4 regions of the Neomicrococcus lactis genome follow, and region 1 is predicted to be linked to each of the others. Evidence: riboswitches for the same ligand, from Rfam matches in the RefSeq annotation. Region 1 holds a riboswitch; each other region holds the start of a gene.

Evidence for each region. A riboswitch is a leader RNA that binds a small molecule or an ion and turns the genes downstream of it on or off. The one in region 1 is predicted to bind S-adenosylmethionine.
Region 2: it holds a riboswitch for S-adenosylmethionine, as region 1 does, so the genes downstream of both, BKA12_RS08450 (ABC transporter substrate-binding protein) here and BKA12_RS07110 (acyl-CoA dehydrogenase family protein) in region 1, are expected to answer to the same signal.
Region 3: it holds a riboswitch for S-adenosylmethionine, as region 1 does, so the genes downstream of both, BKA12_RS06215 (bifunctional o-acetylhomoserine/o-acetylserine sulfhydrylase) here and BKA12_RS07110 (acyl-CoA dehydrogenase family protein) in region 1, are expected to answer to the same signal.
Region 4: it holds a riboswitch for S-adenosylmethionine, as region 1 does, so the genes downstream of both, acs (acetate--CoA ligase) here and BKA12_RS07110 (acyl-CoA dehydrogenase family protein) in region 1, are expected to answer to the same signal.

What each region holds. Positions count from the first base shown of each region.
Region 1 is NZ_JACHBL010000001.1:1,564,218-1,571,747, forward strand. It holds gene sdhA (succinate dehydrogenase flavoprotein subunit) at 1-544, shown strand, start outside; gene BKA12_RS07105 (succinate dehydrogenase iron-sulfur subunit) at 544-1,317, shown strand; SAM riboswitch class I at 1,499-1,589, shown strand; gene BKA12_RS07110 (acyl-CoA dehydrogenase family protein) at 1,679-2,908, shown strand; gene trpS (tryptophan--tRNA ligase) at 3,036-4,094, opposite strand; gene BKA12_RS07120 (exodeoxyribonuclease III) at 4,112-4,945, opposite strand; gene BKA12_RS07125 (hypothetical protein) at 5,067-5,612, opposite strand; gene BKA12_RS07130 (MFS transporter) at 5,725-6,942, shown strand; gene BKA12_RS07135 (ABC transporter permease) at 6,985-7,530, opposite strand, start outside.
Region 2 is NZ_JACHBL010000001.1:1,867,332-1,874,861, forward strand. It holds gene BKA12_RS08440 (ABC transporter permease) at 1-684, opposite strand, end outside; gene BKA12_RS12640 (ABC transporter permease subunit) at 698-1,654, opposite strand; gene BKA12_RS08450 (ABC transporter substrate-binding protein) at 1,661-3,292, opposite strand; SAM riboswitch class I at 3,409-3,498, opposite strand; gene BKA12_RS08455 (response regulator) at 3,619-4,308, opposite strand; gene BKA12_RS08460 (hypothetical protein) at 4,394-4,573, shown strand; gene BKA12_RS12645 (histidine kinase) at 4,830-5,987, shown strand; gene BKA12_RS08470 (LLM class flavin-dependent oxidoreductase) at 6,267-7,530, opposite strand, start outside.
Region 3 is NZ_JACHBL010000001.1:1,355,531-1,363,060, forward strand. It holds gene BKA12_RS06190 (GDSL-type esterase/lipase family protein) at 1-41, shown strand, start outside; gene BKA12_RS06195 (hypothetical protein) at 109-429, shown strand; gene BKA12_RS06200 (hypothetical protein) at 501-941, opposite strand; gene BKA12_RS06205 (hypothetical protein) at 964-1,164, shown strand; gene metX (homoserine O-acetyltransferase MetX) at 1,309-2,469, opposite strand; gene BKA12_RS06215 (bifunctional o-acetylhomoserine/o-acetylserine sulfhydrylase) at 2,466-3,836, opposite strand; SAM riboswitch class IV at 3,873-3,987, opposite strand; gene BKA12_RS06220 (VOC family protein) at 4,299-4,940, shown strand; gene BKA12_RS06225 (hypothetical protein) at 5,300-6,280, opposite strand; gene BKA12_RS06230 (CPBP family intramembrane glutamic endopeptidase) at 6,653-7,444, opposite strand; gene tpx (thiol peroxidase) at 7,492-7,530, opposite strand, start outside.
Region 4 is NZ_JACHBL010000001.1:1,876,978-1,884,507, reverse strand. It holds gene BKA12_RS08510 (histidine phosphatase family protein) at 1-196, opposite strand, end outside; gene BKA12_RS08505 (hypothetical protein) at 396-839, opposite strand; gene acs (acetate--CoA ligase) at 1,781-3,739, opposite strand; SAM riboswitch class I at 3,733-3,820, opposite strand; gene BKA12_RS08495 (SDR family oxidoreductase) at 3,969-4,793, shown strand; gene BKA12_RS08490 (ABC transporter permease) at 4,828-5,667, opposite strand; gene BKA12_RS08485 (aliphatic sulfonate ABC transporter substrate-binding protein) at 5,664-6,734, opposite strand; gene BKA12_RS08480 (ABC transporter ATP-binding protein) at 6,882-7,530, opposite strand, start outside.

The sequences.
Region 1 (7,530 bases):
TGGCAAGCGCTCCGGCATCTCTGCCGCTGAGTACGCTCGCAACGCCGAGTTCGTTGAGCTACCTGAGAACTCTGAGAACGACACCGTCGCTCTTCTTGAGTCCATCCGCACGGGCAACGGCACCGAGAAGATCGCTGTTCTCCGTAAGGAACTTCAGGACAGCATGGACCTCAACATGCAGGTGTTCCGCACCGGCGAGTCCATTGCTCAGGCCTTGGCTGACATCGAGTCTTTGCGCCAGCGCTACAAGAACATCTCGATTCAGGACAAGGGCAAGCGCTTCAATCTGGACCTCCTCGAGGCCGTTGAGCTGGGCTTCTTGCTCGACTTGGCTGAAGTCATGACGGTGTCTGCATTGCACCGTGAAGAGTCCCGCGGTGGTCACTACCGTGAAGACTTCCCGGACCGCAACGACGAGCGCTTCATGAAGCACACCATGATGTACAAGGACGAGTCTGCAGAGACCGAAGGCGTCAAGGGTATGCGCGTTGAAACGAAGCCTGTGGTCTTCACCCGTTACGAGCCGATGGAGCGTAAGTACTAATGAGCACCGTAGAACCAGCATCCAAGATTGACCTCAAGACTGACGGCGGCAGCGGAGAGATCCCATCGTTCGACATCACCTTGAAGGTGCGTCGCTACGATCCAGAGTTCTCCGAAGAAGCAAAGTGGGACGAATACACGCTCACGATGTACGGCACGGACCGCGTGCTTGATGCTCTTCACAAGGTGAAGTGGGAGATCGACGGCTCGTTGTCCTTCCGCCGCTCTTGCGCTCACGGTGTGTGTGGCTCTGACGCCATGCGCATCAACGGCCGCAACCGCCTTGCGTGCAAGACCCTCCTCAAGGACTTGGACACCTCCAAGCCCATCACCGTTGAGCCCATCAAGGGCCTTCCGGTGGAGAAGGACCTCATCGTGGATATGGAACCTTTCTTCCAGTCCTACCGCGAGATCATGCCGTTCTTGATCACCAAGGGACACGAGCCTTCCAAGGAGCGCTACCAGTCCCCTGAGGATCGCGAGCGCTTCGATGACACCACCAAGTGCATCCTCTGCGCTGCGTGCACGTCTTCGTGCCCAGTGTTCTGGACCGATGGTCAGTACTTCGGCCCGGCAGCGATCGTGAACGCCCACCGCTTCATCTTCGACTCCCGCGACGAAGCCGGCGACATGCGTCTCGAAATCCTCAACGACAAGGAAGGCGTGTGGCGTTGCCGCACCACCTTTAACTGCTCCGAGGCTTGCCCACGTGGCATCCAGGTCACAAAGGCCATCTCGGAAGTCAAACAGGCTATCCTGGCTCGCCAGTTCTAGCCTCAAAATCACATCGCATCATCAGGGCGCGCCATGCCTTCGGGAGTGGCGCGCTTTGCGTTTAAGGGTTCCCTACACAGCCGCCGCTCCCCCACGCAAGCATTGCGACGAAACATCTCCTATTACGTCGTCGGCGTCACAAAAGTAGCAATCCAGATCACATGACTGATTTCATAATGGAACACCATCCAGAGCGGCTGAGAGATCTGGCTCGTTGACGCCGCAGCAAATTGACTGCCCGGTCATAGTGCTAACGCCAGAATCGATGGAAACTCGAGCGCTGGCTATGTTTCATGCTTCGGCTGTCTCTACCCGCCGTTCTCGGGGTTCCTTCTGTTACTCAACAACGAAGGAGAAAATCATGTCAGTCGAAACTCTTCAGACTTCGCCCCGCGTTCCCTACACGGGCAACGCCACCCCAGACGAGCTGTCCTACTGGGAAGCTATCGCACGTAATGTCGCTGATCAGCTCCGCGTTGACGCTATTGAGCGAGATCGCGCTAACCAGCAGCCACGCCGCGAAGTCCAGCTCTTGAAGGATTCTGGTCTCCTCAACCTGCTCGCGCCCACCGAGTTCGGCGGAGGTGGCGGCCACTGGGAAACCGCCTTCCAGGCTATTCGCATCATTTCCAGCGTGGACGGCTCCATCGGCCAGCTTCTCGCCTACCACTACATCAATCAGAGTGGAATCGCGTTCTATGCTTTGCCGCCAAGCCAGCCCGCATGGTGGCAGGCCACGGTCAACGGAAATTGGCTCTGGGGCGATTCGGTCAACCCTGTAGACCCCACGCTCACCCTCACGGCTGATGGCGACGGTTACCGGCTCAATGGCCTCAAGCACTTCTCCACGGGTTCCGGTGTTGGAGATGTCATTGTCTTCAATGCTCTCGTCGTCGATGGCATCAACGAAGGCAAGATCATCGCATTCGTCTTGGAGACCACTCGCGAAGGCGTCGAGCTCCTCGATGACTGGGACAACCTGGGTCAGCGCCTCACCGGTTCCGGCAGCGTCAAGAACACCAACGTGCGCGTGAATCCCGTGGACGTTCTGGGTGAAGTGACGGAAGAGCCGATCTCCACTCTCTTGACCCCGGGCATCCAGTTGGCGTTCTCCAACTTCTACCTCGGATCCGCGGAAGGTGCCCTTGAACGCGGCCGTCAGATCCTCGTGGAGCGCAAGAATTCATGGTTCCTCTCCGGCGTGGACACCTACGCTGAGGACAAGATCTTCCAGCGCGCTATCGGCGAATTGAAGGCGCGCACTGCCGCCGTTGCCGCTCTTGCGGAAAAGATTAACCGCAAATTCGACGACGTCGCAGCTCGCCAAGGTGCCCTCACCTCCGAAGAGCGTTGGGCTTACGCGAACGAAATCGCCGAGCTCAAGGTGGTCTCGACGGAGATCGGCCTCGAGGTATCTCACCGCATCTACGAAGTGACGGGCGCGAGCTCTACCAAGAGCAGCGTTGGCCTGGACTTGTTCTGGCGCAACGTCCGCACCCACACGCTCCACGACCCCGTGGACTACAAGAAGATCGAAGTTGGCGCGTACTACCTCAATCGCGACGTCCCAGCGCTCTCGCTCTACACCTAAGCCAGTAGCCACCACAGGCTGAAATCACTGAAGGCGCCGGCTCGCAACCACACTAAGTGGTCAAGCGAGTCGGCGCCTTCGGCTTTAGACCAGTTCACACGAGAACAAGCTCAGGCTAGATCCAAAATTAGCCCTTGAAAGGCGGCAAGAAGCCCACGCGCTCGTAGACAGCTTCAAGAACCGGCTGGGATACCTCGCGAGCCTTTTCAGCGCCGCGCGCCAGCAAGCGATCCAACTCAGCAGGATCGGCCAAGAGCTGCTCAGTACGCTCACGGATCGGAGTCACGGCAGCCACCACGGATTCGGCAACATCCACCTTGAGGTGTCCGTACATCTTGCCTTCGTAGGACGCCACCAAGGTATCCACAGGCGTGTTCGTGACGGCGGAGAGGATCTCCAACAAGTTGGTGACGCCAGGCTTTTTGGCGCGGTCGTGCGCCACCACGGTGTCATCGTCTGTCACGGCGGACTTGATGCGCTTCGCGATCACCTTCGGGTCATCGAGGATATTGATCAAGCCGTTCGGCGAGGCCGCGGACTTGGACATCTTCGAGGTTGGGTCCTGCAGGTCATAGATGCGCGCGCCACCCTTCTGGATGAACGCTTCCGGAACCACAAAGGTCTCGCCGAAGCGCGAGTTGAAGCGCTGCGCCAAGTCTCGAGCAAGCTCCACGTGCTGACGCTGATCGTCGCCCACGGGAACACCCTTGGGCTGGTACAGCAAGATGTCGGCGGCCATGAGCATCGGGTACGTGAAGAGGCCAACGCCCGCATTGTCGGCACCCTGCTTGGCAGACTTGTCCTTGAACTGCGTCATGCGGCTGGCTTCACCAAAACCGGTCAGGCACATCATGACCCACGCGAGCTGCGCGTGTTCAGGAACATGGGATTGCACAAACAGCGTGGACTTCTCAGGATCAATGCCGCCCGCGATGTACTGGGCCGCTGTCTTGCGGGTGCGTTCGCGCAGCTCCGCCGGATCCTGCGGCACCGTGATGGCGTGCATATCTGGGATGAAGAAGAACGCGTCGTATTCGTCCTGCTCTCGTACCCAGTTCACGAGGGCGCCCAAGTAGTTGCCCAAGTGCAAAGACTCGGCCGAGGGCTGCATGCCAGAAAGCACGCGCATGCGGTCAGAGGCGCTGACGCCGGGCAGGGTGATGTTCTTTGGCGTTACATCTGCCATGAGGTTCAAAATCCTTTTTAGAGTTGGTAATCGATCACGAGCGGAGCGTGATCGGACCATCGGGTGTCCCAACTAGGCGCGCGGTCTACTACAGCGTTCGTTGCCTTTGCCGCCCATGTGGGAGTGGCCATGTGGTAGTCGATGCGCCAGCCAGTATCCGTATCGAATGCCTTGCCGCGCTGGGACCACCAGGTGTATGGGCCGTCGACGTCGCCGGCGAGCATTCGGTGCACATCCGTGTACCCGATTTCGTCGCCGAAGAAACGGTCAAAGTACGCGCGCTCTTCAGGCAGGAATCCAGCCTTCTTCTGGTTGGCCTTCCAGTTCTTGATATCGCGCGGCGTGTGTCCCACGTTGAGGTCGCCCATGATGAGCGCGTGATCCGCACCCTTCGCGAGCGCAGGCAAACGGTCCACCATGACATCGAGGAACCGGTACTTGTCCACTTGCTTGGGGGTATCTACTTCACCGGAGTGCACGTAGGCGCTGACGACGGAAATGGTCTCGCCGTTCGGCAGGCCGAAGTCCGCTTCCACCCAGCGGCCGGAGGTCGTGAAGTAGTCATCGCCGATGTGCTCTCGCGTCGCCTTGGGCGCTACGCGAGAGGCCAGAGCCACGCCCGCGCGGCCCTTAGCTTCAGCTTCGGCGTGCAGGATGTGCCACTCCTCCCCCAGTAGCTCGCGGATGATGGCATCCGGCGCGCGAACTTCCTGAAGCGCCAAAATGTCCACGTCACGCTCAGCAAGCCACTCGGGCATTCCCTTGCGGTACGCAGCGCGGATTCCGTTGACATTCACGGACGCAATGCGCAGAGCCCCGGGCGCCTTCGCCGCGTAGCTCACTTCAGGCAAGGTGGATTCGTTACTAGAGGACGACGCCGCCGCTACAGCAGTTGCGTCGCTTGCGGACTCCTGGGCTGGAGTAGTCACACTCGCGCCTTTCCTTAGCTGATCAGTTCTAGCTAATGATGTTTTAGCTGATGATGTCGCCCGAGAGCGGCTCAGAGCCGCCTTGGGAATTCTTCGAAGACGTTGAGCCCTTCATCATGTCACGCGCGTTGGACGCGGTGATCTCGATTGTTTCAATGGCCCTGTCTACCATTTCACGTGCTTCAGGGGTTCCGCCATCCAAGTACTGCTTAATGACGCCGGACTGCACCTGAACAATCTTGAAGGAGTGATCCAGCTTCAGATCGCGCGTGCGGTCAGCTTCCGAGTAAATCGTGGTCTGGGAAGGGGCCGTTTGGGCGCGAGGCGCCATGTCTGCGGTGGTGCGCTGGATGGTCTCGTTGACCTTCTTCGCGCCGCGGCGCAACCCGAGCACCAAGAACAGCGACAAAAGGAGCCAGCCCAGGGAAATAATGACGACCAACCAACCGATGACATCATTCTGGTTGGCGGCGAAAATGACAGCGATCAAAAACACCGTAACCATGACCGCAAGCGAGATAGTGCTGGGGCCAACTACGATCTTTCGCTGACCCGACGCGTCCGTCGACGAATTTCCCAAGATTTGCATGCTTTCCATTCTTCCAGAACCACGCAAAACGACGTGCCGCTCTGCGCAACGTTCGCCGCAAGCGCAGGTAGCTTTTCATCACTAAATCGAGCACGTGGCTTAGGGTGAAATCGTGACGAATGACTACCTACATAGGGAACCGCTGTGGACGCGCGACTTCATCCTCGCGTGCGCCAGCAACGTGTTCGTCTTCTTTGCCGTGCATCTCTTCTTGTCCACCGTGGCCGCTTACTCCATTCAGCGCTTCATGGTGGGTGACGCCGAGGGCGGCGCCGCCTCTGGCTTGTTCATCATCGGCGCGCTTTTCGCTCGGCTTCTCGCCGGACCGGCGATGCAACGCTTGTCCTTACGCTGGTTGGCCATCGGCATGTTTATTTCTTTCGCGATCTTCCCACTGCTTTATATAGCGACGGGTCAGTACTGGCTGCTCATCGCCGAGCGCATTGTTCACGGCATGACATTCGGCATCGGATCTAGCGTTATCGCCACTCTTGCCATTCAGCACGTTCCTCAGATGCGCATCGCCGAAGGCACCAGTTGGTACGCGAGTTCCACGGTGGTCGGCGTGGCAATGGGCCCGCTCGTGGGCCTGTACCTCTTCCGCACCATCGGATTTGAGGCAGTGTCTTGGGCAGCCGTCATCGCCGCGCTCGTAGGCATGGGCATCATTGCGCTACTGAAAGTCGAGCCTTCCCCTGTTGCCCCAAAGCAGCACGACGACGCTCCCAAGCCTTCGTGGCTCTCCAACTTTCTGGAGCCTGCGTCTCTTCCCATCGCACTGATTGGCGCTGCCTGGACACTGGGCTATGCGAGCATCGTGACGTTGTTGAACGCCCTTGCCGATGAGCGAAACCTGGGCACCAGTGTTTCGTGGTTCTTCTTGGTTTATGCCCTGGTCACCATCGCGTCGCGTCAGTTCACCGGAAAGATCATGGATCGCCGCGGCTTCCACGTGGTCATGATTCCTGCGTTCGTGTCCTTCGCAGCTGGACTCTTCATCCTGTCCATCGCCGAAAACCTCATCACGCTCTTCGTAGCAGCTGCCCTCGTGGGACTAGGCCAAGGCAACCTGCTTTCCGCCGGCCAGACCATCGCGGTAAAGCAGGCCGAACGCCACCGCATCGGCATGGCAGCCAGTACTTTCTTCCTCGGCATTGACGCAGGAATGGGCACCGGCCCCATTATCGCGGGAGCCATCGTAGCCGCCACGTCCCCGTCAGCCACCTACGGAATTATCTCCGTGTTCGTACTGGCCCTGACCTTGGTTTATGCAGCGATTTACGTGCGGCCAAAGAAAGCCAAACCCACTGCAACCAAGCGCGGAAACTAAGCCCGGGCACTTGGCCGAGCGGCGGCGTCGTACTCCAAGTAATTAGCGCAAGAACAACGCACGCAAACGGCGCGTGGTCAGCGTGACACCCACGACGATCATCAGCACGAAGTACCCCACATGCACCAGCATGCCGGGGGTGAAATAGCCGATCGAGAGTTGACGCAAGAGCTCCACACCGTGCCACAACGGCATGGCCTGGATGAACCACTGAATGGCCTGCGGGTACACGGACAGCGGGTAGAACGTCGCTGAAAAGAGGAACATTGGCAGCATCACGAAAGTGATCCAGTCCAGCTGCTGGAACGTCTTCAGGTAGCTCGTGATACCCATGCCGATAGACGCGAAGCCAAAAGCGATGAGCACGGCCGCCGGAACCATGAGCAGACCCGCCGGATGCGTGATGAGTCCCATGAACCACATGATGATGGTGAATCCCGTGGCGTACATGAATCCGCGCAAGAGCGCCAAGAAGATCTCACCAATCGCCACGTCGAGTGGACCCAGCGACGTGTAGAGCATGTTCTGGTACAACTTCGCATAATTCATCTTGAAGAAGACGTTCATGGTGGAGTCGTAAATGGCGCC
Region 2 (7,530 bases), 300 kb from region 1:
CAGATCGACTGGCAGAAGCGCCAACACCGGTCCAATAACGTGAGGCAGGATGTGCGTGCGCAACACAGAGAAGTAGGATCCGCCGCTCATGAGCGCTGCATTGACGAAGTCATGCGAACGCACTCTAAGAACTTCGGTCCTCACCAATCGCGCGAAGACGGCGATCGACGCGATTCCCACACCGATGCCGAGAGACACCGGCCCGGGTTCCGTGGCAGTCACGATGATCAAAGAAACGAGAAATCCGGGAACAGACAAGATCACGTCGATGATTCGCATGGCCGCTGAGTCGGCGAATCGACCAAGCGTCGATGCAGCCAGACCCAGCACAACCCCCACCACACAGCCAACGACGGCAGCTATTCCAGCCGTCAGTAACGTCTGCGACGTTCCGTAGACCACGCGCGTGAACACATCTCGACCCAGATGATCTGTTCCGAAAAGGTGCTCAGAACTTGGGGCCTGGAATTTGTCCAGAGGCACCCCATCAATGGGATCCTGCGATGTCAGCAATCCCGGAGCAATCGCCCAGAGAACCAAGACTCCAAGTGGCAACAAGATCCACCATTGCGCGAGGAACGACCAGCCCGACTTTCGCCGTTGTTGCTGCTCTGGCTCCTTTGCTGCAGGGATGAGATCTGACCGCTGTTCGTCGACAGCAAGAGTTTCGACTAAAACACTCACCAGTTCCTCCTTGTTATGCAGCGAGCGCGCGAGCGGAGTGCGAGTCAGCACTAATGATGCGCGGGTCGAGTTTTGGATGGATGAGATCAACCAGGAGGTTGACACCTGTAAAGGCGATTGCTGTGAGGATCACTAGGCCCTGAATCAACGGAATGTCCTGAACAGTCACCGCGTTGAGAATCAGTTGGCCTAGGCCGGCGCGTGCAAAGACCGTTTCGGTGATGACCGATCCAGCCAGCAGTGTTCCGATAGTGATGCCGGCGATTGATAGTGCAGATGGTGCTGCATTCTTGAGCAAATGACGGAAGTAGATCCACGCGTCGCTTGCGCCCTTTGCTCGAAGTACATCCACAAATGGCTGCTGCTCGATGGTCTGAATGCTCTTGAACAGAACTTGTGCGATGGGAGCGCTGAGGTGCACTGCCAAGACGAAAATGGGGACAGCCAGAGACAAGAATGATCCATCTGGGAAGAGGGACATCACATCCAACTGAACGGCGAGTACTTGCAGCAGCACGAGCCCCAACCAGAAGACCGGGATGGACACCATCAACGGCGGCAAGTTCACGAAAAGCTTCTTGATCCAGAAGGCTTTAGAGAGCGTGCCCACCGTGACAATAACCAAGGCAAGGGCAACTGCGAAGACAAATGCGCTTGAGGCAAGTGTCAGCGTGGATCCAATGACCTCGGCGATTCGGCTCGCGACCGGAGCACCTGAAGACAGGGAGTACCCTAGGTCGCCAGCAAGAATGCCTCCGAGCTGACTGAAGTACTGCACAAGAATTGGCTGGTCGTAGCCGTAGTGCGACTTCATCTGCGCGATCGTCGCTGGATCCGCGGATGCATCCGTTGACAAGAAGATAGTGACTGGATCGTTTGGCAACGCCTGCACCGCCAAGAAGACGGCGGTGTAGGCGAGCAAAACGACAAGTACTGCTTGGGCAACTCGCTTAGCGATATAGAGAGACACGACGACTTAGTCCTTAGACTTCCATGCACTTTGGAAAATCGGAGCGGTTCCCGAAGTGAACTCAACATGGGCCTTCTCATTAGCTCCGTATACCTGGACTTCGTCCCAGAGTGGAAGCGTCAGAGCCTTCTCCGAAACCAGGGCTCGCTGCTCATCGCCTACGAGCTTGAGATGCTCTTCTTCGGTTGTTGCAGCCTGCTCCTTGACGAACAAGGAGTTCAGTTCCTCATCAGCGTTGAGCGTTTGCGTGTTGTTGGCTGGTCCGAAAACGGGTCCAAGTCCGCCGTATGCGAATTGACGAGTTCCAAAGAACTCAATCTTCGAATCCACGAGTGCGTTGGTCAGGAAGGTGTTGTCGCCGGCGCGATTCACCAATTTCACTCCGATTGCACGCCACTGCTGCTCGATCAGTTCGAAAGCAGGCTTGATCACTACAGAGTTATTCGACGAAGAAACGGTGACTTCCAGCTTCTCCCCGTCCTTTTCCCGAATCCCGTCTGCGCCGACCTTCCATCCAGCTTCGTCAAGAAGCTTCTTGGACTTTTCTGGGTCATATGCGAGATCTGCCGAGAGGTCTACGTAACCTTCCGCCTTGTGATTCACGATCGAGCCGGCGATTTCGTAGGAATCCGAGAGCACGGTGTCCTTGATAGCTTGACGATCAATTCCCGATTGAAGAGCGTGACGTACCTTTTCGTCTGCAAGCTTTCCTGAACCGATACGGGCAGCAGCCATATTGGCAGTCAAGTCAACACCGGAGGCGGCATAAACCGTCCCGCCGCCAGCTTTGAGGGTCTGCTCATCAATTGGCTGAAGACCACGAACCAAATCGACTTGGCCGGACTGTGCCGCACCAGCGCGGTGCGCGACTTCAGGCAAGTACTTGATGACCAATTCATCGATGTAGGCAGCGCCTTGATTCTTCGCAGTGGCAGGAGCCCACTTGTAGTCGGCCCGCTTGGCGAAGACTACTTCCTCATCAGCCTTTTCCGACTTGAAGACGAATGGTCCTGAGCCCACGATCTTAGAAATGGCTGATTGACCAGCGTTATCGAGCTTCAACGTCTCAGGAGAAACCAGGCCAGCGGCCACGGATGTGGTTGCCCGGAGGAAGTTCGCGTCAGATCGCTTGAGGGTCACGCGAACCTGATTCTTGCCAACAACTTCAGACGACTTGTATGCCGAGAAGTCCACGTTGGGCTGGATCTGTGCAGACTCGATGCCCAAACCAAGCGCATCCAAGTTCGCTTTGACAGCAGCGGCGTCTAGCGGTGTTCCATTCGAAAAGGTCACGCCATCACGAATAGTGAAGGTGTACTCAGTCTTTGCATCGTTGCTCTCAAACTTCGAGGCAATCCAGCCAACGATCTCGCCCTTCTCCGTGTCGTAATACGTCAGTCGGTCGAGAACGCTGTTGAGAACGTTCGCCTTTTCATAGAATCGCGCAGCCTGCGTCTGCCAGTTCTTGATGGGAGTGACTTCCGCGTAGGTGAAAGTTCCTCCAGAAACCGGGGTACTGCTATCGCTGGTCCCACCGACCGCCTTGGTGGCGCTGCTATTGCTGCTGCAAGCAGTCAAGGACAGTCCCAATACGGCGAGCGCCGCGGAAGTCTTGAATGCAAAAGTCTTAAGTCGCACTGCTGATCCTCTCGGTGTAGCCGAGGAATACGCACCGATTTCGGCCGCGCTGAAACACGACATAGCCCTACGCTCGGGAGAATCTCCCGAAGTTGGACCGAGGCGAAATGGTGAAGTCTCCATCGGTCCTGGCGGTAGCACCGGCCTCAAAGAGGTGGTTGCTGCGACGTCACTGAGCCAGGTCTCTCGGTCGCTCTTGATGGTGTGTTGTTGTGGATCTATCTAATCGCAGATTGTTCGATTGCGCAAAACAGAGACGCCCTACGTTGAAATATTTCGCAACTAACGCAAGTTCTTATCGCAGAACTGAATTGGCGTCGTCCTAATTAATTGCGGTCAAGATTCGGCGTAACCAAACCCCATTGCATGGCGACAATGAGTGTCTGGACGCGGTCGCGGACGTTGAGCTTGGCCATCGCGCGGCTGAGGTAGAGCTTGACGGAAGCCTCGGAATAGCCCAATCGCGCCGCGATTTCCGCGTTATTGAGGCCATTTGCCAGGTACTGGACCACTTCGAGTTCGCGCTCGCCGAGCTCAGGGCGCGGAGTGCTCACGCCGCCGTGCGCCGGCTGCGACATGACCTTATCCACGAGCTTGCGGCTTACAGCTGGAGACAAAACAGACTCGCCTGCGTAGACAGAGCGAATGGCGGAGAGCATCGATTCGGGCGTGGTGTCCTTGACCAGGTAGCCGGCAGCGCCCGCTCGCAACGCGGGAATCAAATATTCTTCGGAAGAGAATGCGGTGACGGCGAGAATCTTCACGTCGGGGTATTTCTCCACGATTCGACCCGTGGCCTCGACGCCGTCCATCTCTGGCATCTGCAAATCCATGAGGACCACGTCAGGATTCAGCATCTCAACGTGGTGGAGCGCTTGCGCGCCATTGCGCACCTCGCCCACGCATTCAAAACCGTCAGCGGTGTCAATAATGGTGCGAAAAGCTTGCCGCATCAGTGACTCGTCATCAGCAATAAGGACTCGAATAGGGGCGTCTGCAGAGTGAGAGTCAGGCATGGCGTCATTGTAGCCATGAACATCGGCCAGAAGTTTAGACGAATGGCTAACCGCAGGCTCGGGAACACTTGGGACAATGGAAGGTATGAAAACCATTTCCCGCTTCACCGCCGTTGCCATCATCGCTCTTTCCGCCTTCGCAATGCCTGTTTCAGCAAGCGCCGCGACTGCGCCTACTTCCTCTGATGTAGTTACTACAACCGGATTCTCGTCCGATTTGGGCGCTTGGTTCTGCCGCACCTACGGCGCATGGTGCCCACGCTAAACCTCAAGACTTCTCATTCACTTGCTGACCTCGGCTGCAATCCGGTGACGCACACACCTTCGCCAGAATGCCATTCGAGGCTGGAATTACGACTCTGCGTAAGTCCACGCATTTGATCCCGCGTCAGATGGCGGATTTACGTAGAGTCGTACCTGTGAACAGCGCCAGCAGCACTCCTCAGAAACCCGGGATCTTTTCGATATGGATTTCGGGCCTTTTCGGCGCGCGAAAAGCTGATAAGTTCACGCTCGCAATTGTGTCGATCATTGTTATGGCCTACGCGGCGACTGACGTGCTCTCTCTTTTCATCGAGCAAAACGCCGATGTTCGAAACCGAGCAGCAAACGTAGCCAACGTTGCTTTGATTTACTTGGCGGCGACGGGCTTCCTGTGGATTCGATCGACCATCGCTGGCGTCATTTCTATCGCCGGCCTGGCCTTGTCACTACCAGTTCACGAATACGGCTACGCGATCATCGTGACCCCATTGATCTTTGCCGTCGTGGTGGCAACGGCAAACCGGGTCTTCATTGCGGCCTTCGTCGCAGCGTGGATTCTCTGGTCCGTTTCACTGTGGTTCATGTGGCCCAACGACCGACCGATTCTGTACTTCAGCATTCCGCTTTTGGGCGTTGGCGCACTGATCGGCACCCTTATTCGCCGTAGTTGGCGAGCTCAAGCGCGGCATATTGCCGAGATCGAAGAGATGCGCACTCTGCAGCTAGAAGCAAGCGCAGCCGAGCGTCTTTCAATCGCGAGAGACCTCCATGACATCGTGGCCCACGACATCACGATCATCGCCATGCAAGCTCAAGCGGCATCCTTTGCGAAGAACCCCAAGCTCGCATCCGAGTCTCTGGAAGTCATTGGCCAGTCGGCCCGCAACACCCTCCAGGACCTGCGCCTGCTGCTGAACGTTCTAAAGTCCTCCGAAGAAGCACACCTCTCAGACAAGAGCCTGTCCGCCGAAGAGGGTGGAGCTGCCGCCGGCGCATCGACGCTGACCCTTCGTCGAAGCATCGATCAAGCGTCACGGCAGTTGGAGTCCATCGGCTTCAGCGTCACGGAGAACATCAATGGCGACATTGACGAGCTCCCCCGTCGCATTCAGGTGGCGATGCACCGCATCCTCAAAGAAGCCACCACGAACATCCTGAAACACGCCACCCCGTCGAGCGACTGCTCCATTTGCGTGGACACCGTTGAGGGCAACGTGATCCTCCGGATCCAGAACCAGAAGGCCCCAGCAACCAATGGCAACGGATCGTCGAACGCCAAGAACGCAAATGCTGGCCTAGGTTTGGGAAGCATCAGCGACCGCACCTCGAGCCTAGGCGGAAAGTTGGACGTCATCCAGACGGCGACAACCTGGCGCCTCGAGGTCACCGTTCCCATCCGTGGCGTGGAAATCTAAGCCCCAAAGCCCCAAATCGTTGAAGTCTAGACGAATGGCTATCGCCGAGCAGGAAAACGCCTCGTAACGTTAATAGTGCCCTTGGTGACGGGCAAGAAATGGGAACTGGATGGCCGGAGTGTGTGCCGGCCATCCGCCATTTAACGAGCAAATTTGAACGAGCAAGTCGGGGGCACATACCGCAAGCCGGGCACTCACTCGAGCACCGCCGTCGTCCTCAAAAAAATTCCGGCCCTCCCACGCAAAAAGGAGGACCGGAACTAAGAAGCCACTAACGAACTATGCGTCAGCAGGAACCTTCAAACGGAACTGATCCGCCTTGTGGTTCGCATGCAGACGATCGCCCTTGCCGAAGAGCTTGTTGCGCAGCGAGCCAGGCAAGTATTCCTCTTGGTACGCGCCGAGCTTCTGCAATTCGGGAACCACGAACTCCACAACATCCTCGAAGGTGCCAGGCGTGATGGCGTAGGCGAGGTTGAAGCCGTCCACGTCCGTCTCGTCGACCCATTCCACGAGCTTCTTCGCGACGTCAGCGCCGGAGCCCACGGTAATCGGGCCGAAGCCGCCCACGCCCACCCACTCGGCCAGCTGGCGCACGGTCCATGGGTTTCCGTCATCGCCGGAGGCCTTCTGGAAGGTCTCCACGGAGGACTGGATGGCATTGGACTTCACGTTCGCGCCGATGCTGTCGTCGAGGTCGTACTGGGAGAGGTCAACGCCCATCCAGCCGGAGATGAGAGCCAACGCGCCCTGCGGATCCACGTACTGCTTGAAGTCCTCAAACTTCGCCTGCGCGGAAGCCGTGTCAGGACCCGTGATGATGGTCTGCATCGCGTAGATGCGGATGTCGTAGCGGTCGCGGCCAGCGGCCTCGGCGGCGTCGCGGATCTTCTTGACGGTGTTCGTCAGGAGTTCCTTGGTCGGCGAGGTCACGAAGACCGCCTCAGCGTTTTCGGCCGCGAACTTCATGCCGCGCGAGGATGCGCCTGCCTGGAAGATGACCGGGGTGCGCTGGATAGATGGCTCCGTGATGGCGATGCCGGGAACCTTGAAGTACTTGCCCTCGTGGTTGATCGGGTGCACCTTGGACGGATCCGTGTAGACGCCGGTCTCGCGGTTGCGCTGGACGGCATCCTCTTCCCACGAACCTTCGAGCAGCTTGTAGACCACTTCGAGGTATTCGTCGGCGTGGTTGTAGCGCTCGTCGTGCTCCATTTGGTCTTCTTGACCCATGTTGCGTGCGGCGGACGGCAAGTAACCAGTCACCACGTTCCAACCCACACGGCCGTTGGTCAGGTGATCGAGCGTGGCCAAGCGGCGAGCAAACGGGTACGGGTGCTCGTAGGCGGTGCCGGCGGTGACGCCGAAGCCGAGGTTCTGCGTGACAGCTGCCATCGCGGAAACCAGGAGGAACGGATCGTTGACGGGAACCTGCGCTCCGGAGGACAACGGCGCCTCATTGGTGCCATTGAAAACGTCATACGTGCCGAGGACGTCAGCGATGAACAGGCCATCAAACTTGCCCTTTTCCAAGAGCTTCGCG
Region 3 (7,530 bases), 210 kb from region 1:
GCGGCGCCATGCCTCCAGGCCACGAGATCGCGGACCTCTAAGGCCAGGCGTTCTTAGACTCCGGCCGGAAATCCCGGGCGGCAGACTCCGATTTAAGGAGCAAAGCACATGTTTAACCAAGATGGAATGTACGGCCAAATGGCCTTCTGGTTCCCGATTCTGACCGGAATCTTCATCATCTTGTTCGTGCTCGCCGCAGTTTTTATTGTGGTCTCGATCGTCCGCAATAGCGCTACCGCCCGCCGCCAAGGCTATGACCCCATGACCATGCAAACGGACATCGTGGGGCAGTTCGGCCAGAACTTACGCGCGTCAGCACCGAAAACCTCGCAGGAACGCCTCGATGAACTCGAAGCCTTACGTACCTCTCAAAAGATTACTTCCACGGAATACGACGACGCTCGCGCGCGTATCCTGCGCGAATTGTAGGCTTCCACGACGGGTGGGTTCCCCAAAGTCACAGGAACCCGCCCGGTGGTGAAGTCTTGGCCTTTGAGAAGTTAACCGCCCGTTGAAGAAGCGGTGACAACCCAGTGACCCTTGTAGTCAGCAGAGTTCGTCATGGCTTTGTCTTCGATCGTGACTAGTCGAAGATATGGCGCCGCAGCGCCCACTTGTGACCACACTTCGTTGAGATTGTTGGTGACTTCCGGGACCGTCAAGATATCCGCGCCGGTCATCGCCTCGCTGGTGGTGACCGTAAAGACGCGCTGCTTGGTGCCCTCGAAGTACGTGATGGTGTCGCCCGGGACAAGCTTGAAGATCTGGCTGAAGTCTTCTTTCGAGAACTCACCGCCTTCGTCAGTTCCAGCCGCATGACCGAACACCAACATGGGGTTCTGTTTCAGGCTGACATCGATGAGTCCGCCGACGTTTTTAGCGACATCAATCTCATCGCCAGGTTCCGCGGTGACTGGTTTCAACTGAACCGTCGTCAGCACCGCACCTCCATGGGTCACCACAATGGAGCGCGACTCATTCGTCGCGGTATCTGAGCTTGACGCTCTCGCGCCCGCACTCGACGTATCCGTGGTTGAAGTGCTCGCAGATGAACCGGCGGAGGTTGAATCGGCTGAGGTTGAACCGGCGGAGGTTGAATCGGCTGAGGTTGAACCAGCCGAGACCGAAGCGCCAGACGTGGCTCCCACTGACGACCCCACTTGAGATCCACCCGCCGAGCCCGGTCCAATGCGTACAGCACTAGAGTCGGTGGAACACCCGCTGAGGGCGATGGCGAGTGCGACCCCAAGCGCACTCCATCGCGCGCGATGAATCAGTGTGTGTGAACCGCTAGCCGTGTGTGTTGAGCTAGCTGCGTTCCTGATCCCCGCGCGCCGTAAAAACGTGTTCATTCAGCACCGGCCCGAGTTGGTGAATATCGGTCAAAAACCCATCATGCCCGATCGGCGAGTCAATCGTATAGACGCCGTCACCTTGATCTACTCGTTTGACGATCTCTTCCGACTGCGCCGGCCAGTACAAGCGGTCCGAATTCACCGCGGCCACCAAGAACTTCACGTCCGCCGCGCTTGCGAGTGCAGCGTCTACTCCCCCACGCGAACGGCCAACATCGTGGCTCATGAGAGCCTCGGTCAGCACCACGTAAGAGTTCGCGTCGAACCGGTCTACGAGCTTGTCTGCTTGGTGATCAAGGTAGCTTTCCACTGCATAACGACCGCGCTGGTGCGAGATGGACGCTCCGCCAAATGGATTCTCTTCACCCTGGTTCGCGCGGCTGAACCGCGTCTCCAGCTCAGGCTCCGAACGGTACGTCACGTGCGCAATTCTCCGGGCAATGCCGAGGCCTGCGGCAGGTGAGCTGGCGGCGTCGTAATAATCTCCGGAACGGTAATTCGGGTCCAAACGAATCGCCGCGGTCTGAGCTTGCGCGAACGCAATTTGCTCGGCTGAGGATTGCGCGCAGGCCGCTACGACGACGCAGTGCGCTACCCGCTCAGGTGCCGTGACGGCCCACTCAAGTGCTCGAGCGCCGCCCATTGAACCGCCGACCACGGCATGGAATTTTTTGATGCCAAGATCGTCGGCGAGACGCAGTTCGAGGTTCACAGAATCGCGAATGGTCGTGAATGGGAAACGGCTACCCCACGGGCGACCATCCGGCGCGATCGACGCCGGGCCGGTGGAGCCGTAGCAAGAGCCGATCATGTTCGGGGCCACCACAAAGTACTTGTTGGTGTCCACGATTCCGCCAGGACCAACGAGCTGATCCCACCAGCCAGGCTCGTTGGACTCACCCTTCGCGACGTGCGTGTCTCCGGTCAGGGCGTGTAGTAGCAGCACCGCGTTTGAGGCGTCTTGATTCAACGTGCCCCAAGTTTCGAAGGCCAGCGTGACGCTCGGGAGGTATCCGCCGGTCTCGAACGTATACTCGCCAACGTCAGCGAATTGCACGTGACCGTCAGGGACGGGACGCTGCTGCGAATCTAGCTCTCGGACAGTCAAGGTCACGCGCGCTCCCCTGCAGCGACCGGCTCGGCGTCGATGCCCTGATCGCGTCCCGCAAGAACCTTCTGGAAGCCCTGCTTGAGGTCGTTGATGATGTCCGTGATGTTCTCGATGCCCACCGCGAGACGCACCAGACCTGGCGTGACGCCGGCTTTCAATTGCTCAGCTTCAGTGAGCTGGGCGTGCGTGGTGGATGCTGGGTGAACCACGAGCGAGCGGACGTCACCGAGGTTGGCAACGTGCGAGTGAAGCTCGAGAGAGTCGACGAAGAGCTGGCCTGCGTCCTTGCCACCCTTGATATTGAAGGCAACGATGGCGCCGGAACCGTGTGGCGCGTAGTGCTGGCCAAGTTCGTACCAAGGGCTGGACTTGAGGCCCACGAACTGGACGCTCTCGACCTGATCGTGGCCTTCGAGGAATTCTGCAACCCTCTGGGCGTTGGCGACGTGGCGCTCCATGCGGAGGCTCAGCGTTTCCAGACCCTGCTCGATGAGGAAGGCGTTGAATGGGCTGATCGAGGAGCCGAGGTCGCGAAGCAACTGGACGCGGGCCTTCAGGATGTAGGCAAGGTTCGCGCCGAGGATGCCGTTGACGCCAAGGTCCTTCGCGAACGTCAGACCATTGTATGACTCATCCGGGGTGTTGAAGCCAGGGAACTTCTCTGGATCCTTGGCGAAATCGAAGTTACCGGAGTCGACAATGACGCCGCCGATGACCGTGCCATGGCCACCGAGGTACTTGGTGGCACTGTGCACCACGATGTCTGCGCCGTGCGTAATCGGGCGGATCAAGTATGGGGTGGCCAGAGTGTTGTCCACGATCAGCGGGACGCCCGCCTCATGGGCGACGTCCGCGACCTTGCGAATGTCCAGGACGTCCTGGCGTGGGTTGGACACGGATTCTGCGAAGAATGCTTTGGTGTTTGGCTTGACCGCGGCCTTCCAGGACTCAATGTCATCTGGGTTCTCAACGAAGCTGACCTCGATGCCGAGCTTCTTGAGGGAGTGCTTGAATAGGTTCTGGGTTCCGCCGTAGAGCGATGGGCTGGCAACAATGTGGTCGCCAACTTCGGCCAAGTTCAAGATCGAGTAAGTCGTTGCGGCCTGACCGGAAGACAGAAGAAGTGCGCCGACACCGCCTTCAAGTGCGGCAATGCGTTGCTCAACAACGTCCTGAGTGGGGTTGCCGATGCGCGTGTAGATCGGTCCGAGGTCCTGCAGAGCGAAACGTGCTGCAGCTGTGGAGGCGCTTGGGAATTCGAACGACGTGGTCAAGTAGATAGGAAGTGCCCGTGCACCCGTGCTGGGATCTGGCGTCTGACCTGCGTGAATCTGAAGCGTTTCGAAGTTCCATTGCTGGGACATGTTCATCTCCTCAATATTTTGAGGGTGCGCCAAATAAAGGCAACACCGCGCTTGCCCTGCACACTTCGTACAGGACCTGGTCTTCACCCGGGGCACCCCACCGCGGTTGGAGGGTTGCCGGCCAGCAAGCCGGGGCTATCTGCTGGCACTCATGACCTAGTTCATTTTCTCTGGTGTGGTCGGTCTTTTCAAGCCAGCATCTTCTTGGCTTCATACTTGTCAACGTTTCGACGTTGAGACCCTGCGCTTCCTGATCTCTGATGGGGCTTCTTCCTGAGGTGACGACCTGGTGCGCCTTCCTGAAGTGATGCACTACTGCGCATTCCGGGCTAGGCACTAGTTGCGGACAGCCAGCCTTCCTACACCCACGGCTACAAGATTGAGGACTCCCCTACATAAATAGAGCATCGAATGTAACTTAGGACACCCTAATTCGAACCTGAATTGCCAAAGTGCCAAGATGGAGCAATGAGGCTTGATCACGTTTCCTACGCATGTGGACCAGACGGACTAGAGAAAACAGCGAACCGGATTTCTGAGGCTTTGGGTCTCGAATTCGTCAAGGGCGGTGTTCACCCACGCTTTGGTACGCGCAACGTGATTTTCCCGCTCAAAAACCGCCAATACCTTGAAGTCGTTGAGGTTCTGGATCATCCTTCCTCACTCAAGGCACCTTTCGGTCAAGCCGTTCGAGCCCGCTCCGAAATGGGCGGCGGCTGGATGAGCTGGGCTGTTTACGCCGAAGATCTGGCACCCTTCGAGGAGCGTCTTGGACGTGGATCCGTTCCAGGAAACCGTCGTTTCCCTGATGGCCGCGAACTCTTGTGGCGCCAGATTGGCATCAACGATGTCATCGCCGATCCGCAGGTTCCTTACCTCTTGCGTTGGGACGACAACATGGAGGATCTGCACCCTTCCCAGGCACTTGAGCCGACTGGCAGCATTGACCGCATCACCATTGCAGGCTCGGCCGCTCGCGTTCGCGATTGGCTCGATTCACCAGCTGATGACGTTGTTGAAGACGTCTCCATGGACTTTGTTGCACCGTCCGGCGCTCCAGGCATCTTGTCCGTCGAATTTGAGACCCCCAAGGGCAAAGTCACAATCTAGTTTCTAGCGTTCGGCCGCTTTCGTGTTCCGCTTCCCGAGGTCCGGACAAACGGTTCACGAAACGCGCGCTCTGATCAATGCCGCCTTCTTCGTTTCACTTTGACGTCGATTGCTGCCAGCTCCATGAATGTTTGCTGGCACCAATCGACGTCAATTTTTAGTTCCACGTGGACCAAAATGACGTCAAAGCTTTTTGGGTAGGGCTCGAGCACTAACGAATAGATAACCAGGTGTCGTCTTAGACGAATGAATCAAGCAGGCGAGCGATGTGCCTTCAATGTGTGCAGGTGGATTTTGGGTGCCACGCTCATTGGGTGCAGGTGGATTTAGGGCGCCACGCTCAATGGCTGCATTTGACCTTAGGCCGCTACCATCAATTCGGTCCGACGTTCTTCAATAACCAGTCGCAGTCGTTGGCAGAAGGTTTTGAAGCCCTCGTTGAAATCCACGGCGCTGCACCGAAGGTTTCGCCATCCCGCCTTTTCCAAGTAGTAGTCCCGACTGTTATCACCATGGTGTTGTGCAGCGTTGCGGTGATCTCGGCCGTCATAGTGAACGGCAATTCGGAGCTTCTTGTAGCCCATGTCCGCGCTGAAACCAGGTATCCCAATGTGACCAAAGGTCAGCTGGAGCTCAGGTTCCGGCAGCCCTGAGCGAATAATCTCCAATCGAAGCAATGACTCGGCACGTGAGTCCGAACCGATGCGCGCCTGCTTCGTAGCGACAACCAGCTTCTTCTTTCCAGTTCCGTGAAAAGTGTCAAGTTCCGAGTTCCACTCAGCCAGCGTCATGAGTGGACGCTCAATACCTTCAAAAGCGAGTCGCGGCAGGCGGATGAGTTGGTCAATGAGCGCTGTCAGGTCATCAGTTGATAGGAAACAAGCTAAGTCCATCACAGTTCTGGCCGGGCTGGTTATCCGCAGAGGCCCAAGGTCAATGAGATTGCGACTGACTCGGGACTCATGAGACACAAGACCGGCACGGCGGATACGTGAATGCGGATACTCGACAGACACGTGTATTTGGTCTTGCGGCAACTCCCTCGGGATCCAGAGCCCATGAACTCGCGCTGCAGAGTAATAACTCACCCAGGCCCGCGGGTACTTCCTACAGACCGCTCGCAGAACATCCATCTCATCGAACTTTGTTTCCGCCGCAAAATACAGTCCATTCATCTTTGCGCGCTTGATGGATTTGGATCGCAGTTGCCGTCTGGACATTCCAATTTCAGGCAAGTCTGTGCTGAAAAACGGGCCAGCTTGTAGCTGCGCTGGCAATTGAAGTCTTTGGCTCACACCTCGATCTTTGCTGACTAATTGTGGCAAGCCTGAGTTATCCACAGATCCAGGTTGCTGATACGGCCCCAAAGCTGACGAAACCTGCCGGTTGGACGCTCCCCCAAACTTTGACGTCGATAAGTACCAAATGAAGGCGAATTTGCAGGACTCGATCGACGTCAATGAGGGGTGACTGAGATGAATCTCCCCGCAACCTGGTGCATTTTGACGTCAATGTCGCCGTAATGGCGGGGAATCGTGGATGCACTTGGCTGAAATTGACGTCAAAGGGCCTGTGACTGCGTGTCAGCAAGGACTCGCTTGGCCTAAATCGACGTCAAAGTGACCGTTGCTGAAGTTCGGCGAGGCCTCACGTGGCCTAGGTTGACGTTAAAGTGTGTGCGTCGACGCAGCGAATTCCAGAGAATCCGAAAGCTAGGATCCGATTCCGATCATCGGCCCGAGCAGCGCAAACCCCACGAAACCAACGGCGTCAAGCAAGAAGTGAGCATAGACGAGCGGCATGACTCGGCGGTACTTCAGATAGAACGCACCGAAGATCAGGCCCATCGCGAAGTTGCCGATGAACGGACCCACGCCTTGATACAGGTGGTAGGACCCGCGGACCACAGCACTAATCAGCACCACCCACATCGGGCTGAAAGACAATCGGTGAAGCCGGTCAAAGAACCAGCCCACCACCACAACTTCTTCCAAAATGCCGTGCCGAAGCGCGGACAGCAGCAGCACCGGCACGGTCCACCAATAGGAGTCCAGAGCCGAGGGCACAATCGTGGTGGTCAGTCCAAGTGCACGCCCGGCTGCATACACGGCCAGGGTCCCCAGCCCCATGGCCAGAAACAGCAAGAACCCCCACAGGGCATCGCGGCCAATGCGGGCAAAGTCGAAGCCCAATAACTTGAATGGCGACACTCGCAAAGACACATACAACAAGAACAGCACCAGAGCCACCGGCGCCAGTGTGAAGAAGATGTCCAGCAGCTGATACGTCAGATCAAAATACTCGCGCGAATTCAGCGAGTTATTCAGCGACGTGGTCTGCGATCCCAGCGGCGCCCGCGTTGCCTTATCCAAGAGATTCACCAGAGCATAAATGCCGGACTTTCCCAGGGACAACGCCAGGACTATGAAGATTTCAAACCAGAGAACACGCCGAATAAATCCAGCAGAAGCTCCAGTAGAAGACGACAAACCCCACACATCCATGATCGAAGAACGTGGCTGCATGGGGTGAGTCAAGCGCAACGCAGGGCTTAGTTCAGAGCTGCGAGAGCGGCGTCGTAATCAGGTTC
Region 4 (7,530 bases), 310 kb from region 1:
GCTGCGCGGTGTCATGCGCTTGAAGTCGCCCGTGGTCATTGAGCGGAACATCCGTGCCGCCTTGCAGGAGGCCTTCGGCGTTCCAGTCAGTCTGGCCGTGACGCACGAATGCTAGCCCCGACGCTTCCTGAACGTCCTCGTTCTGAACTGCTTGGTCTTGAGCCGCCTCGTATTGATCCACGTGTGCCTGATCCATGTGAAGAGCTTAGTCCTGAAGTGAAGTGATCATGATGATTCGACGTTGAGGTATAAAGACTTCTCGATTCGCATGCGTTGCCAGACTTGCAGAATCGTCGGTCAACAGGCAACGAATATGCAAGTTTGGCAACGATTGCGTTTGGTGACTCGAGTGGCAACTACAACCGAATCTCCTGAATCAGCGAGGTGTCTGACGGTTAGTCGCCGAATCGGCGGACGCCTGAGCTCCGGGGTACGCCTGCATTGGAAAGAATTCGGGCCAGTCGCTCTGGGTTCATGAGGTCTGCCCACGTCCAACGGCAGACTCTATGGCCCAATGAACGGATTCCATCTTCGCGCAGCTTTTCTTCGTAGACCACTCGGCTCGGCTCCTTGCCTGACACCTGCATGGACTTGGTGTATTTGTGAGCTCCATCGAATTCGCCGACAACTCGCACGTTCGGCCAAAAATAGTCAGGCCTGACAAAGCGACCGCTAGGAAGTTGCATCGGTACTTGAAGTTGGGGTGCTTCAAAACCCAGCTTGTGGATGAGAGCATGGCTCAGCGATTCGCCGACGGACTCGTTGGCGAGAGTCGCAAAGGCGATTGCCTCTTCGAAAGCTCTCCGCCTGCAGGGGATCGGTTGACCCTGGGCAAGCATGATTAAGAATTCTTTAGTCCAGCGCACAGTCCCGTCAGCTCGTGCGCTTATTTGGCGTCCGCAGGCTTCGTATATTTCGCTCCGCAAAGTCGTTCCGGAACGAAGGAGATGCTCAATGATGACTACACGTGATTCGAAAGGGAAACTATGGATGCAACGAATGAGGGCTTGACTAAGAGTTTCAGTGGCAACCCTGTATGACCAATCCTCTAAGGAAAGCTCAGTGCTCCTTGAACCTGACAAGAGCTGGCCACGAATTCTTGGAGGCTGTGGCAGCACGGCAACCTCTTGGCGGCCAGAGTTCTGCGCTGCATAGCGCACTCTCGCGTCAGGAAGGTTGCCGTAACACCCAATTGGCGTTCGAACTCGGACGCTACCGAGAGTCTTCACTCCGACAAATATTTGCGGAGACTCGAGGACGCCGGGTTTAACCAAGGGGATTTCATAGAGGCCGAGCGTTGTGGCGCCAACAAAGGTGTGAGGACGAGCCGCCAGCGCCACAGCGCCAACGCATGCTTGAAGCCGGTCTTGGGCCTTCAGGGACAACCACTGCTCGGTCGGCATATAGATGGAAGGATTGAGCCGGACGATGTCGCCGGCCCGAAAGTTTCGAGATAGGCGGGAGTATTCCCCGTCGATGGATCGGTCTTTTCGTGCGGTGATGTACCGGAATTCACTGAATCTCATGCTTTGATGCTCGCGCCACCTGAAGTGAGCAGGACCCTTTCAAGGGCAAACTGTGAGCTCGCGAGCGATTCAAGAGCAAATCACATGGGTGTGTGTGAGGGTGACGCGTGAGCATACGTTCGTGGACTTGCGGATTCGTCGCTTGTGGACCAACGAATCCGCAAGGATGGCGACGATGCGGGACTGGGACCATGACCGGACGCCCGAGACCGGACGGCCGCAGGACGGGAGGCAAGCGCGACGATGGCGAAGCGTTAGGCCCCCACGCGCTCGCGGCAGATCTCGTTGATCTCCGGGATGCACGGCTCGTTCTGCAGCGAGGTGGTGTCGCCGAGTGGAGACCCTTCAAACAGCTGGGTCAACAGGCGGCGCATGATTTTGCCGGAACGGGTCTTCGGCACGTCCGGCACAAACACGATGTCGCGCGGCTTCGCGATGGGCCCAATCTCGTGGGACACGTGAGCCAGCAAGGAGGCCACCACCTCGGGTGATGCCGTTCCAATCAACGACTTGTCGTGTGGCACCACGAACGCGGTCGCGGCATGCCCGGTCTTCGCATCGAAGGTCGGGCACACGCCAGCTTCCACCACGGCAGGGTGGGAGACGAGCGCGGATTCGATCTCGATGGTGGAGAGGCGGTGTCCGGAGATGTTGATGACGTCATCCAAGCGGCCAAGAATCCAGATATCGCCGTCGTCGTCAAAGCGTGCGCCGTCGCCAGCCAAGAACCAGCCCTGCTCGGCGTACTTCTCCCAATAAGACGTGTAGTAGCGGCGCGGATTTCCCCACACCGTGCGCGCCATCGCGGGACCCGTCTTGGTGACCACAATGTGGCCTTGCACGTTCGCTGGGACGGTAGCTGCGTCGTCGTCCACGATGTCCACGGCCAATCCGGGGAGTGCGCGCGAACCACAGCCGGGCTTGAATTTCGTGTCCGTAGGGCGCGGCGACAAAACGGTAGAACCGGTTTCCGATTGCCACCACGTGTCCACCATTGGCACGCCGGCTGGGGTATCGCGGCCAACATTCTTGCGCAGCCAGGTCCATGCCTCGGGATTTACGGCCTCGCCGACGGTGCCGCAGAGGCGGATCGTGGAGAGGTCATACTCGGAGGGGATGCCGTCTGGGAACCAGCCCATGAGCGAGCGCACCAGCGTGGGCGCCGTGTAATAGGTAGTGACGCCGTAGCGCTCAATGACCTCGAAGTGACGGCCGGGGTGCGGCGCATTCGGCACGCCTTCGTAGATCACTTGGGTCACGCCGTTGGAAAGCGGACCGTAAATTTCGTAGGTGTGCGCCGTAACCCACGCGAGGTCTGCGGTGCACCAATGCACGTCCTCCTCGCTGGCTCCGAAGAGGAAGCGGTGGGACCAGCTGGCTTGAGTGAGGTAGCCGCCGGTGGTGTGGACCAGGCCCTTCGGCTGCCCGGTGGTGCCGGAGGTGTACATGATGAAGAGGGGATTTTCGGCGTCGAAAGCGGGTGCCTCGTGGGTTGTTGACTGCCGTACGACGACGTCGTCCCACCAAACATCCCGGCCTTCAGTCCAGGGGATCTCGTCTCCCGTGCGCTTAATAACGAGGACGTGCTCAATGTTGTTCTCGCCCGAGACGGCTTCGTCAGCGTTCGACTTCACGGCCACCGTCTTGCCGCGGCGGAACTGTCCGTCTGTGGTCACAAGGAGCTTGGCTCCCGTATCTTCCACACGGAAGCGCAGCGCCTCGGCGGAGAAGCCGCCGAAGACCAGCGAATGGATCGCGCCGATGCGTGCGCAGGCCAGCGTGATGACGACAGTTTCCACGAGCACCGGCAGGTAAATGACCACGCGGTCACCGTGCTTGATGCCGAGTTCTTCCAGCGCGTTGGCTGCCTGAGCGACTTCCTCCGCGAGATCCTTGTAGGTCACCGCGCGGCGGTCGCCGGGTTCTCCCTCGAAGTACAAAGCGACCTTGTCGCCCTTACCCGCAGCAACGTGGCGGTCGGCGCAGTTCACGGCAGCGTTGAGCTTGCCGTCCTCGTACCAGCGAATGTCCGGCCCACGCTCGTTCGTGGGATCTACCGGGGTAGCCGAGTGAATCTTCGTGAACGGAACGGCCCACTCGAGCTCGCGAGCAGCGTCCGCCCAAAACTCAAGCCGCGCTTCCTCAGAGGGGAAATCCTCGGTGAGCTGCGCCGTCGTAATTGAAGGTGAAAAAGACAAAATTAATCCTTCCATCGGCCCTGGCGGTAGCACCAACTCTTGCGAGGGTTGCTGCGGCGTCGCGGAGCCAGGTCTCTCAGCCGCTCTTGATGGGTACCGTTCTACTCAACGCCACGAGGCGGGGCAGAAGCAAAATGGGTTACGTGGTGTGGCGGGATTTTGCCTCTATCTCAGGCAATGTTGGGCGGATAGTCTGGCAGTGCCCATCAATTGATGACCTCACTGAAGCTTGGGAGTACCGGATATGGCACGTACCTACATCATTACTGGCGCAGGATCTGGCATTGGAAAGAAGACCGCGGAGATTCTGCGCGAACGCGGCGAGACGGTGGTCGGCGTAGACCTTCGCGGAACCGACGTTGAAGGCGACCTCGGCACACCGGAAGGTCGCCAGAAAGCAGTTCAAGATTCGCTCGCCGCGGCCGGCGGAAAAGTTGATGCCGTGATTGCCTGCGCGGGAATTTCTCATCCGATTCCCGCGACGGCCGCCATCAATTACTTCGGCATGACCGAATTTCTCGAGGGACTGCGTCCGGTGTTGGCTGAATCTGATGCTCCGCGTGCGGCACTGGTCTCTTCGATGTCTTCGCTGCAGCCTCAGTTCACCCCGCTCACCGAAGCGTTGCTGAGCAATGACGAAGCCAAAGCCCTCGAAATTGCCGCACAGCTCGCGGAGGATCCGCGCGGTGGCAGCATGATTTACTCATCATCCAAGCGAGCTATTTCCCGGTGGGTTCGCGCGCAATCCGTCACACCGGAATGGGCCGGTGTGGGAATTCCGCTCAACGCTGTGGGGCCGGGAATCGTGACTACGCCGATGACCGCCGATCTGTTGAGCAACGAGCAGGGCGTCAAAATGGTTGATTCCGTGGTGCCGATGCCGCTGAATTACCACCAGCCGCCAGAGTCGATTGCCAACCTGCTGATCTGGCTGACCTCCGTGGAAAACACGCACTGTGCCGGCCAGACCATCTATTGCGATGGCGGCGCGGACGTAGTGCTGCGCGGCGAAGACGCGTGGAGCTGGGCGGACGAGCGCGTGTTGGAGTACTTCTCGAAGCTCGGTTGAGTGTTCCGCTATGCAGCGGTGGGCACTTAGATAGTTAGGCCCACCGCTGGACGGCTTTGCGCTCCACGAGTCCCAACAGCGCGTCCGTGATCTTTCCTATCACCGCGAGCAAAACGATGGCCAGCAAGAGCCGGTCCGTGCGGCCGTTGTTTTGGGAATCCGTGAGCAAGAAGCCCAGACCCATGGATGATGCAATGAGCTCGGCCGCGACCAAGAACAACCAGGCTTGAGCCAGTGCCAAGCGCAGTCCGGAGAAAACGGACGGCACCACGGCCGGGAGCTGGATGGTGGTCAACAACTTGACGCCCTTGAGGCCAAACGCGCGGCCGGCCTCCACGAGGTTCTTGTCCACGTGCTTCAACGCCGAGTACACCGTGGTGAACACGGGGAAGAAAGCACCGATGGCAATCAGGGTGACCTTGGAGTTCTCACCGATCTTGAGCCAGAGGATGAGCAGCGGAACCCATGCGAGCGATGGCACGGCGCGGAAAGCGCCGATGGTCGCCGAAAGTAGGGCGTCCGCGATGTTGGACAGGCCCAGCAGGGAGCCGAACAGCAGACCCAAGAACCCGCCAATGGCGAAGCCCAAGAACACGCGCTGCGTAGAAATCGCGATGTGACCCCACAGCTCGCCGCGGCGGGCCAGATCAATTCCGGCTTCCAAGACGGACCATGGCGACGGCAGCTGGACGGGCGAAAAGACGCCTAGCGCCGTCGTAAAGTGCCACAGCACCAGGATGGCCAGCGGCACAATGGCACCGAGAGCAATACGCTTGCCTACGAGTCCGCTACCGGACCGCAGCGCCGTGGCCGTCGAGTTGTCTGCGCTCGCAGCCGTTGCTACCGAGCTGTCGGGGCCGAGATTGACGCTCATGCGTTGACCTTGGAAGTGTCAGCCTTCTTGGCGAAGGAATCATCAAAGAGGGACGCAAGGGCGGTGTCCACAGTGCCCTGATCCTTCACGTCGCCGGACTGGACGAAGATCGGTCCAACCTTCTCGAGAACAGCGCGCTGCTTCTCGCCCGGGGTGGAATCCACATCGAGGTTGCTGCGCTCGGAGATGACCTTCTTGGCCACGGCCGCATCGAGACCGGCGACCTTCGCGAGAATCTCTTCCGTCTCTTCGACGTTCTTGAGTGCCCAGGCACGTGCGTATTCGTAAGCGTTCACTACTGCCTGCGCGATTTCCGGCTTCTCCTTCAAGAAGGACTCGGTGGCGTTCAAGAAGCCGTAGGTGTTGAAGTCCACGTTGCGGAAGATGAGCTTCGCGCCGGCCTGCTCGGCTCCGGCCATGATGGGATCGAGGCCGCTCCATGCGTCCACGGATCCGTTTTCGAGAGCGGCGCGGCCGTCAGCGTGCTGCAGGTTCTGCACCGTGACGTCCGATGCCTTGAGGCCGTTCGCCTCGAGAGCCTGGAGCAAGAAGAAGTATGGGTCCGTACCCTTCGTGGCGGCCACGTTCTTGCCCTTGAGATCAGCGACAGAAGCGATCGTGGAATCCTTCGCGACTACCAGCGCGGCCCATTCTGGCTGCGAGTACAAGAGGATGTTCTTGATGGGCGAGCCGTTCGAGCGGGCCAAGAGTGCGGCGGATCCGGCGGTGGATCCTACGTCGATGGCGCCGGCGCGCAAGGCTTCGTTGGCCTTGTTCGATCCCGCGGACTGCACCCAATTCACGGTGTAACCCTGATCCTTGAGCGTCGCCTCGAGCCAGCCCTTCTCCTTCAACACGAGGGAGAGCGGGTTGTATGTTGCGAAGTCGATGTTCAGGACTTTGCCGGCGGCATTAGCGGACGACGACGCAGCTTGCGAACCAGCGGACTGGCCACTTCCGCCTTCGCCTGCGCAAGCAGAAAGGAAGGTTGCGGCAGCGAGTGCGCTCAGTCCCAGGACGGAGCGGCGAGTGGTGACTGCGGAGAAGGATTTAGCGGTGAAAGACATGATGGTGCTCCTCAAGAAATGTGGTTGAAAGTAGTTATTGAAGACAAGGTTGTTGAAGCTGTGTGGTGGCGAGGCGGCGTCGTTATAGAACGACGTGCCGTTTTGATCGCCTGAACGTGTGACCGTTTGACCGTTTGAGAGCCGGGCTTAGTGACGGTGTGCGTCGACGCCGAGGCTCGAGAGCAGTTCGGCGCGCATTCGTGCCAGTTCTGCCGACGCGCGATCGCGTGGGCGTTCGCCGGGGACCGTCAGGATCCGTGAAATCGTGGCTCCTGGTTTGCCATCCTCCACTCCCAGAACCACAATCCGGTCGGCGAGCTGGAGGGCTTCGTCGACGTCGTGGGTAACCAGAAGAACCGTTGCCGGGTGAGCTTGGTGAACGGAGAGCAAGAGGTCTTGCATGTTCAAGCGGGTGAGTGCGTCGAGTGCGCCGAAAGGTTCGTCGAGCAAGAGCACGCCGGGACGGCGAGCAAGTGCACGAGCCAAGGAGGTGCGCTGTGCCATGCCGCCGGAAACTTCGCGAGGACGCAAGTGCGAGCTTTCGCCAAGTCCCACGAGCTGCAAGAGACGCTTCACGCGCTCAGCACCTTCAGCCTTCGGGGTTCCCGATGGCAAACCGAGTTCCACGTTCTTAGCCAGGTTTTGCCACGGCAAGAGTCGGGGTTCTTGGAAGGCCACTGCACAACGTGGGTCGATGCCTTTGACGGGTTCGCCGTCAATGAGAATTCGTCCCGAGCTGGGCTGATCCAGTCCGGACGCTGCGCGCAACAACGTGGACTTTCCGGAGCCGGAAGGA